DNA from 3 places in the Cupriavidus sp. OTU4054 genome. Region 3 is predicted to be linked to each of the others. Evidence: predicted binding sites of a transcription regulator. Region 3 holds the regulator's gene; each other region holds the start of a gene.

Region 1 (3,278 bases), on a different contig from region 3:
GCGCGGGGGCAGCGGGATGCGCTCGGTCTCGCCGGGCACGCGGGGGAACTGGTCGTCCTGCCAGCGCTGCGAGGCCTCCTCGATGGCCTCCTTGCTGCTTGCGACGAAATTCCAGAAGATAAAGCGCCGGCCATCGGTCGGATCGCCGCCGAGCAGCATCACGCGCGACGGCTCGCTGGCCGTCAGCGTCACGGGCTCGCCCGGGGTGATCACCACGAGGTGCTCGGTCGGCACCGCCTCTCCATCGAGCGCGATCGTGCCCTCCACCGCATAGACGCCGCGCTGCACGTGCTCCGCCGGAATCACGAGGCTCGCGCCCGCGTCGATCTCGATCGCCACATACAGCGTGCGGCTGTAGACGCGCACCGGGGACTCGGCGCCAAACGCGTCACCCGCGATCACGGTCATGCGGACACCGGGCAATTCGATGCGGGGCAGCGTCGCGCCCGGATGGTGGTGGAACGACGGCGGATCGGCCTCGTGCGCCTGCGGCAGGGCCACCCAGGTCTGGATGCCATGGAGCCGCGGCCCGGCTTCCCGCGCTGCGTCCGGCGACCGTTCCGAATGCGCGATGCCGCGTCCGGCGGTCATCCAGTTCACGTCGCCGGGGCGGATCACCTGCTCGCTGCCCAGGCTGTCGCGGTGCATGATCTCGCCCTCGAACAGGTACGTCACCGTGGCCAGCCCGATATGCGGATGCGGGCGCACATCGATACCGCGCCCCGGCTCCATGGAGACCGGTCCCATGTGATCGAAAAAGATGAACGGACCGACGGTCTGGGCCGTCGCCGCAGGCAGGAGCCGGCGCACGGTGAAATCGCCCAGGTCCCGCACATGGGGCTTGAGCAAGTGTTCGATGACAGACATTGGGGACTCCGTGGGGAATGAAAAGATACGTCTGGACAGCCCTGAGTGTAGCGAATCCCGCAATACAGAATCTCGAATTCGCGACGAAACTGGAACGGTCCTCGCCCCTCTAATCTTTCTGTGAGCGCCAGCCTGCCGTCAAACCCATATGGGGCAAGGGCTGGCGCCTGCGCTCAGGGTAGCGAGCAAGGTTAAAAACTATTTGAACCGAGATTGCAATGGCCCGGAACTATCGACCCCATTGACACTCCAACTTAGCACTCGCCCGGCATGAGTGCTAATATCCGTTGCAGTGCTGTAGCCGATCCGATGTGGAGTACGCTACACCCGGCAATTTACCGCCGGTAGCGAAAGGAGTCATAGTGAACGCAGTCCTGTCTGCTGATCAAATCGCGCTGGGTCAAGCGAGCCCAGCTGCAGGTCAATCCCCGAGCCGCCGCCTGCCGGCGCCCCAGGCCAACGCCAGCTTTGCGCTGACGCTGCCGGGGACCCTGGGGAATCTGGATGCGTACATCCAGGCGGTACACCGCATTCCGATGCTCACCCCCGAGGAAGAGCAATCGCTGGCGCGCGACCTGCGCGACACCGAGTCGGTCGATGCGGCCCGTCGCCTCGTGATGTCGCACCTGCGTCTGGTGGTGTCCGTCGCCCGTCAGTACCTGGGCTACGGCCTGCCCCACGCCGACCTGATCCAGGAAGGCAATATCGGCCTGATGAAGGCCGTGAAGCGCTTCGACCCGGATCAGGGCGTGCGTCTGGTCTCGTACGCGATCCACTGGATCAAGGCCGAGATCCACGAGTACGTGCTCAAGAACTGGCGCATGGTCAAGGTGGCGACCACCAAGGCCCAGCGCAAGCTGTTCTTCAACCTGCGCAGCCACAAGCGGGATGCGCATACCTTCACGCCCGAACAGGTGGAAGCCGTTGCGCGCGAGCTCAACGTGAAGCCCGAGGAAGTGATGGAGATGGAAACCCGCCTGTCGGGTGGCGACATGGCGCTGGAAGGACAGGTCGAGGACGGCGAGGAAGACTTCGCGCCGATCGCGTACCTGGCCGACAACCACAACGAGCCGACCCGCGTGCTCGAGGCCCAGCGTCACGACCGCATGCAGGTGGAAGGTCTGGACGACGCGCTGGCGAAGCTGGACCCGCGTAGCCGCCGCATCATCGAGGCCCGCTGGCTGCAGGTCAACGACGACGGTTCGGGCGGCTCCACGCTGCACGAGCTGGCCGACGAGTTTGGCGTGTCCGCCGAGCGTATCCGCCAGATCGAATCGGCGGCGATGAAGAAGATGAAGGGCGCGCTGCAGGCTTTCGCCTGATATCGCCAGAAGGCAGGAAAAAGGGCCGGTCTCAGACCGGCCCTTTTTTGTTTGGCTCCCCGCTTGTTACGGCTCCAGCAGCGCCTTCAGATCGTGCGCGATCGGCTCCGGGCCCTGCCCGTGGCGAATGAACAGCCGCAACTGGCCATTGGGGTCGAACACGTAGCTGCCCGCCGAATGGTCCATCGTGTAGTTGTTCGGCGAGGTGCCCGGCACCTTCGCGTAATAGACCTTGAAGTCCTGCGTGACCTTCTTGAGCGCGTCCTCGTTCTCGGGGCGCAGGCCCAGGAAGCGCGCATCGAACGCGGGCACGTACTGGCCCAGCAGCGCGGCCGTATCGCGCTCCGGATCCACGGTGACGAACAGCACCTGCACCTTGTCCGCCTCGGGGCCCATCTGTTCCATCACGGCCTTGAGTTCGGCCATCGTGGTCGGGCAGACGTCGGGGCAGTGCGTGTAGCCGAAGAACATCACCACGGCCTTGCCCTTGAAGTCCGCGAGCGTGCGCACCTTGCCCGACGGGTCGGTCAGCGCGAAATCCTTGCCGAAGCCGGTGGCGCCGGAGATATCGACATTGCGGAACGTGGGCTTGGGCTTGCCGCAGGCGGCGAGCAGGAAGGCACAGCAGATCAGGACGAACGCCTGACGGCAGATGGAACGGAAAGACGTGGGCATTGGCGGATGGTTGGCGGAAGCAGCCCCGGCAGTATCGCCGATCGCGGCACCCCCGGCGACCGAATGTGCGGGGGGCGCGTCAACATGACGCAGCGTCAGATCTGCGGCAGGAACTTGAAGTAGTGGTCGATCAGCAGTGCCGCGAACAGCAGCGACAGGTACAAAATCGAGAACCGGAACATGCGACGAGCCAGGTCGTCCGAGTAGTTGCGGAACAGCTTCCAGGCGTAGCCGAGGAAGATCAGACCCAGCACGAGCGCGGCCGCGAGGTAGATATAGCCGCACATACCGTAGACGAACGGCAGCAGCGTGGCCGCGATCATCGTGAGCGTGTACAGCAGGATATGGAGCAGCGTGTAGCGCTCGCCGTGCGTGATCGGCAGCATCGGCAGGCCCGACTTGGCATAGTCGGCG
Region 2 (3,278 bases), on a different contig from region 3:
GAGAGCGTAGGCTTGACGTAGTCGGGGCCGACCGTGCATCCGGAGAGCGCCGCCAGCGCGGCGAGCGCGAGCGTGGTGAGGGTGGCGGCAACGGCGGCGCGCGCGGCACCTGGTGGGGGAGCGGTCATTGGCGGACTCTGTCGGTCGGGCTTGACGGGCAAGCAGGCGCGCGACGGTCTGCTCGGGGCAGCCATCGCGGACAGATTCACTGTAAGCCTCGCGGGGGTGCCCGTGTATGTCCGGTTACACGTGGCGTATTACGGTGTGTTTCTCCGTATTACGCCATGTTTCGCACTTGGTACCGAGTCGCTTCCCACGCGCTTTCCATGGGCTTTCCAACGAGGAGACATGACGATGCCAGCATTGCACGACCATCGCTATCCGAACGAATCGGCCGACTACCGCGCCGCGCGCGACGCGCTGCTCGAGGCCGAAATCGCGCTGCGCCGCCAGACCGAAGCCGTGGCCGCGATGCGCCGCGCGCTGCCGCCGGGAGGGCGCGTCGAGGAAGACTATCTGTTCGAGCAGGCCATGCCCGGCCAGCCGGGGCAGGTGCGGCTCTCGGAACTGTTTGCGCCGGGGCAGGACACGCTGGTGCTCTACAACTTCATGTACGGACCGAACATGAAGCAGGCCTGCCCGTCGTGCACGTCGATCCTCGATGCGATCGACGACGTGGTCCCGCACGCGCGCCAGCGCATCGGCTTTGCCGTGGTGGCCCGTTCGCCGCTGGAGCGCCTGCTCGCCTATGCCCGGCAGCGCGGCTGGGCACACATGCGGCTGCTGTCGTCGGCCAATAACGCGTACAACGCCGACTACCATGGCGAAACCGCCGAGGGCGCCCAGATGCCGATGCTCAACGTGTTCACCCGCCGCGACGGGGAACTGCGCCATTTCTACGGGACCGAGCTGATGTTCACCAAGGGCGAGGACGGCCAGGATCCGCGCCACGTGGATCCGATCTGGCCGCTCTGGAGCCTGCTGGACTACACCCCGGAAGGCCGGGGCGACTGGCGGCCGGCGCTGAATTACTGACTTCCCACGTGAATGTTTCAAGACATTAGGGAAAACCCGTATCAAGTTCCTGCCTTGAAAAGGACATACCCCGTCCTTATAATTAGCACTCGTCGGGCCTGAGTGCTAACAGCATTCACCCGCAGGTACGTGAAGCGTGCCAACCCCTTCCCGATGGAAACCTGATGGTCGTCCGGATGTTCAAGACTGGACGGCCATTTGTGGATCAAAACTCACTTTTTTGTATTAGGAGTCCGTATGAATCTGCGTCCCTTGCACGACCGCGTGATCGTGAAGCGTCTGGACAACGAAACCAAGACCGCGTCCGGCATCGTGATTCCCGATAACGCCGCGGAAAAGCCCGATCAGGGCGAAGTGCTGGCCGTGGGCCCCGGCAAGAAGGACGACAAGGGCAACTCGATCGCCCTCGACGTCAAGGTGGGTGACCGCGTGCTGTTCGGCAAGTACGCCGGCCAGGGCGTGAAGGTGGATGGCCAGGAACTGCTGGTCATGCGCGAAGAAGACATCATGGCCGTGGTGCAGAAGTAATTTTTTCGCATCCACCTCGTACAGCATCAGGAGAATCAGAACATGGCAGCAAAAGACGTAGTGTTCGGCGACGCCGCCCGTGCCAAGATGGTCGAAGGCGTGAACATCCTCGCCAACGCAGTGAAGGTTACGCTGGGCCCGAAGGGTCGTAACGTGGTGCTGGAGCGCAGCTTCGGCGGCCCGACCGTGACCAAGGACGGTGTGTCCGTGGCCAAGGAAATCGAACTGAAGGACAAGCTCCAGAACATGGGCGCGCAAATGGTCAAGGAAGTGGCTTCCAAGACCAGCGACAACGCCGGTGACGGTACCACCACCGCAACCGTGCTGGCCCAGTCGATCGTGCGCGAAGGCATGAAGTTCGTGGCCGCCGGCATGAACCCGATGGATCTGAAGCGCGGCATCGACAAGGCCGTGGCCTCCGCCGTGGAAGAGCTCAAGAAGCTGAGCAAGCCCACGACGACCAGCAAGGAAATCGCTCAGGTTGGCGCCATCTCGGCCAACAGCGATGCATCGATCGGCGAGCGTATCGCCGAAGCGATGGACAAGGTCGGCAAGGAAGGCGTGATCACCGTGGAAGACGGCAAGTCGCTGGCCGACGAGCTGGAAGTCGTGGAAGGCATGCAGTTCGACCGCGGCTACCTGTCGCCGTACTTCATCAACAACCCGGAAAAGCAGGTTGTTGCACTGGACTCCCCGTTCGTGCTGCTGTTCGACAAGAAGGTGTCGAACATTCGCGACCTGCTGCCGGTGCTGGAGCAAGTGGCCAAGGCTGGCCGTCCGCTGCTGATCATCGCTGAAGACGTCGAAGGCGAAGCCCTGGCGACCCTGGTGGTGAACAACATCCGTGGCATCCTGAAGACCGCCGCCGTCAAGGCTCCGGGCTTCGGCGACCGCCGCAAGGCCATGCTGGAAGACATCGCCATCCTGACCGGCGGTACCGTGATCGCCGAAGAGATCGGCCTGACGCTCGAGAAGGCTACCCTGCAAGACCTGGGTCAAGCCAAGCGCATCGAGATCGGCAAGGAAAACACCATCATCATCGACGGTGCTGGCGACGCATCGGCCATCGAAGGCCGCGTGAAGCAAATCCGTGCCCAGATCGAAGAAGCGACCTCGGACTACGACCGTGAAAAGCTGCAAGAGCGCGTGGCCAAGCTGGCCGGCGGTGTTGCCGTGATCAAGGTTGGCGCTGCCACCGAAGTCGAAATGAAGGAAAAGAAGGCACGCGTGGAAGACGCGCTGCACGCAACCCGCGCTGCCGTGGAAGAAGGCATCGTCCCCGGCGGTGGTGTTGCACTGCTGCGCGCTCGCGCTGCCATCTCGGGCCTGACGGGCGACAACGCCGATCAGAACGCCGGTATCAAGATCGTGCTGCGCGCGATGGAAGAGCCGCTGCGCCAGATCGTGCTGAACGCCGGTGAAGAAGCCTCGGTCGTCGTGGCCAAGGTCATCGAAGGCAAGGGCAACTACGGCTACAACGCGGCCTCCGGCGAGTACGGCGACCTCGTGGAAATGGGCGTGCTGGACCCGACCAAGGTGACCCGCACCGCGCTGCAGAACGCCGCTTCGGTGGCGTCGCTGATGCTGACGACCGACTGCGCCGTGGCGGAAACGCCGAAGGAAGAATCGGCGCCGGCAATGCCGGGCGGCATGGGTGGCATGGGCGGCATGGAAGGCATGATGTAATTTGCCTGACAGCCGGCCTCCATCGGCCT
Region 3 (3,278 bases):
GCTGGTTGTACATATGGTAGCCGTCCACCGACACCGAGAGTTCGACCATGCCCGAGATGCCCGAGCGGTTCACCACCACGTCGTTGAGCGCCAGCGCCGTGAAGATGATCTCCTCGTCGCGGATCACCCGCGACTCCACCAGCATCCGCGTCTCGGCCTCGTAATGCCCGGACAGCATGGCGGGCAGCACGGTCGTGACGTCATCGAGCGGGATATCGGTCATGAACCCGAGCCGGCCGTGGTTGACGCCGATCAGCGGCACCCCGGCGCCGGCCAGTTGCCGGGCGATGCCCAGCAGCGTCCCATCGCCGCCGAGCACCACGGCCACGTCGGCGATACGGCCGATTTCCTCCGGCGTCAGCGCCGGATAGCCGGTCAGGCCGGTGGCCTGCGAGGTTTCGCGCTCGAAGACCACATCCTGGCCGTTGCGCGACACGCAGGACGCGATCTCCTCCAGCGGGCCTTCGATCCCGGCGGTGGAGTGGCGGCCCACGAGGGCGATGGTCTTGAACGGCGCGCGCGGCGCGTTGGCTTTGGGGGGTACAGACATGGCGGGATTAGACCATACCGATATGAACGTTGTCAGCAGCCGCTCCGGGGGATGGCGCAAGCCCGCCCAGAGGTGGAAAACTTGATTAGAATCTGGGCATTATGGACGAACGTTCGAAAACCCTTCTCAAGACGCTGATCGAGCGGTATATCGCCGAAGGCCAGCCCGTCGGCTCGCGTACGCTGTCGAAGTACTCGGGCCTCGACCTGTCGCCGGCGACGATCCGCAATGTCATGTCCGATCTCGAGGAGATGGGCTTTATCGCCAGTCCGCATACCTCGGCGGGCCGTATTCCCACGCCGCGCGGCTACCGCCTGTTCGTCGATTCGATGCTGACCGCGCGCCCGCTGGACCGGGCGCCCGAACTCGCGGCGCAGCTGGCGGACCTGGCCGGGCAGATCCAGGGCCAGCTGGCGGGGCCGCAGCAGACCCCGCAGCGCATGATCACGACGGCCGCGCATACGCTCTCGAACCTGTCCCACTTTGCCGGCGTGGTCATGACCCCGCGCCGCGCGCAGTCGTTCCGGCAGGTCGAATTCATGCGGCTGTCGGAAAAGCGCATCCTGCTGATCATCGTCAGTCCCGAGGGCGATGTGCAGAACCGCATCATCCAGACCGAACGGCCGTATACCCCGGCGCAGCTGATCGAGGCCGCCAACTACTTCAACACGCACTACACGGGCATGAGCTTCGACGCCGTGCGTAACCATATGCGCGTGGAACTGCAGGACCTGCGGCGCGACATGTCGTCGCTGATGCAGGCCGCGGTGGAGGCGGGCAGCAGCGCGATGGCCGAGGAAGACGATCAGGTCTTTATCTCGGGCGAGCGCAAGCTGCTCGAGGTCGAGGATCTCGCCTCGAGCATGGACAAGCTGCGCCGCCTGTTCGACGTGTTCGAGCACAAGACCAATCTGTTGCAGTTGCTGGACGTGTCCAGCCACGCGCAGGGCGTGCAGATCTTTATCGGCGGGGAAAGCCAGCTCGTGCCGCTCGAGGACATGGCCGTGATTACCGCGCCGTACGAGGTGGATGGCCAGATCGTCGGCACCCTCGGGGTGATCGGCCCCACGCGCATGGCCTACGAGCGCGTGATTCCCATCGTGGATATCACCGCGCGGCTGCTGTCCAGCGCGCTGAGCCAGAACTGAACGCCAGCGCCGCGCCGGCCGCACGGCCCGCGGCGCCAACGGAAACTCTATGACGTTTGCACCGGAACCGACCTACCAGCATGGGCAGGCCCCGCGCACCGCGATCCTGCTGATCAACCTGGGCACGCCCGATGCCCCGACGCCGAAAGCGGTCGGCCGCTATCTGGCGCAATTCCTCGGCGACCCGCGCGTGGTCGAGATTCCCCGGATCGCATGGCTGCCGATCCTCCATGGCGTGATCCTGCCGATCCGCTCGCGCGCGTCGGCCATGAAGTACGAGTCGATCTGGCTGCGCGAGGCCCATATGACCGGCTCGCCGCTGCTCGTCTACACCGAGCGGCAGGCCCATGCGCTGCAGCAGCTGATGACCCAGCACGGGCACGATGTCACGGTGGCCTGCGCGATGCGCTACGGCAACCCGTCCATCGGCTCGGTGCTCGAGGCGCTGCGCCGGCAGGGCACCGAACGGATTCTCGTGCTGCCGCTGTATCCGCAGTTCTCGGGCACCACCACGGCCACCGCGTTCGACGAACTGTTCCGCGTGCTCGGCGCGTGGCGTAATCAGCCCGAACTGCGGCTCGTGAAGCATTTTCACGATCATCCGGCCTATATCGGCGCGCTTCACCAGCAGGTCGGCGCATACTGGGCGCAGCACGGCACGCCGGACTTCGCGCGCGGCGACAAGCTGATCCTGTCGTTCCACGGGCTGCCGCGGCGCCTGCTCGATCTCGGCGATCCGTACCATTGCGAATGCCTGAAGACCGGGCGGCTGCTCGGCGAGGCGCTCGGCCTGCAGCCGGGGCAGTACCAGGTCACGTTCCAGTCGCGCTTCGGCAAGGCCGAATGGCTGCAGCCCTATACGGCGCCGACGCTGACGGAACTGGGCCGGGTGGGGACCGCGCGTGTCGATGTGTTCTGCCCGGGGTTTCCTGCGGACTGCATCGAGACGCTCGAGGAGATCGCGATGGAAGGGCAATCGGAGTTCCGGGTCGCCGGCGGGAAGGATTTCCACTTCATCCCGTGCATGAACGACGCACAGCCGTGGATCGTCGGGCTGGCCGAGATCGCGCTGCAACATCTGCAGGGCTGGCCGCTGCGCGCGCCGCATCCGCACGAACTGGACGCGCGCCGCGCGCGGGCGCAGACGCGCGGGGCCGCTGCCTGAGGGCATGACATGCATGTAGATTTCGAATCCGATGCGCGGCTGCGCATCGACAAATGGCTCTGGTGCGCAAGGTTCTTCAAGACGCGCTCGCTGGCGGCGGAGGCCGTGGAGCGTGGCCGCGTCGAAGTGAACGGCCAGGCGGTCAAGAATTCGCGCGAGGTCAGGCCCGGCGACACGATCGTGATCGAGGCGTACCAGCAGCGCTGGGAAATCGTGGTGCGGGGGATTGCCGCCGCGCGGGGCCCGGCATCGGTCGCGCAGACGCTATACGAGGAAACGGCCGCCAGCGCGGCAAAGCGGGAGCAGGCGGCCGAGCAGCGCCGGTATCAGAGCGAGCCGACGGCGCAGCTGCAGGGGCGGCCGACCAAGCGCGACCGGCGCCGGATCGACCATTTCAGGCACTGAGCAGGCACTG

Evidence for each region. The regulator HrcA, encoded in region 3, represses chaperone genes, less so after heat shock. The targets are predictions, from matches to a motif close to TTAGCACTCNNNNNNNNNGAGTGCTAA.
Region 1: rpoH (RNA polymerase sigma factor RpoH) is a predicted target of HrcA. The motif match lies at 1,122-1,148, and genes of this name have one in related genera.
Region 2: groES (co-chaperone GroES) is a predicted target of HrcA. The motif match lies at 1,118-1,144, and genes of this name have one in related genera.

What each region holds. Positions count from the first base shown of each region.
Region 1 is NZ_JASATF010000045.1:15,078-18,355, reverse strand. It holds gene AAHB16_RS31085 (pirin family protein) at 1-867, opposite strand, end outside; gene rpoH (RNA polymerase sigma factor RpoH) at 1,230-2,189, shown strand; gene AAHB16_RS31075 (SCO family protein) at 2,256-2,864, opposite strand; gene cyoE (heme o synthase) at 2,960-3,278, opposite strand, start outside.
Region 2 is NZ_JASATF010000005.1:30,642-33,919, forward strand. It holds gene AAHB16_RS08015 (efflux transporter outer membrane subunit) at 1-128, opposite strand, end outside; gene AAHB16_RS08020 (DUF899 family protein) at 355-1,035, shown strand; gene groES (co-chaperone GroES) at 1,273-1,563, shown strand; gene groL (chaperonin GroEL) at 1,606-3,249, shown strand.
Region 3 is NZ_JASATF010000008.1:121,428-124,705, forward strand. It holds gene AAHB16_RS12180 (NAD kinase) at 1-550, opposite strand, end outside; gene hrcA (heat-inducible transcriptional repressor HrcA) at 652-1,698, shown strand; gene hemH (ferrochelatase) at 1,748-2,863, shown strand; gene AAHB16_RS12195 (RNA-binding S4 domain-containing protein) at 2,873-3,268, shown strand.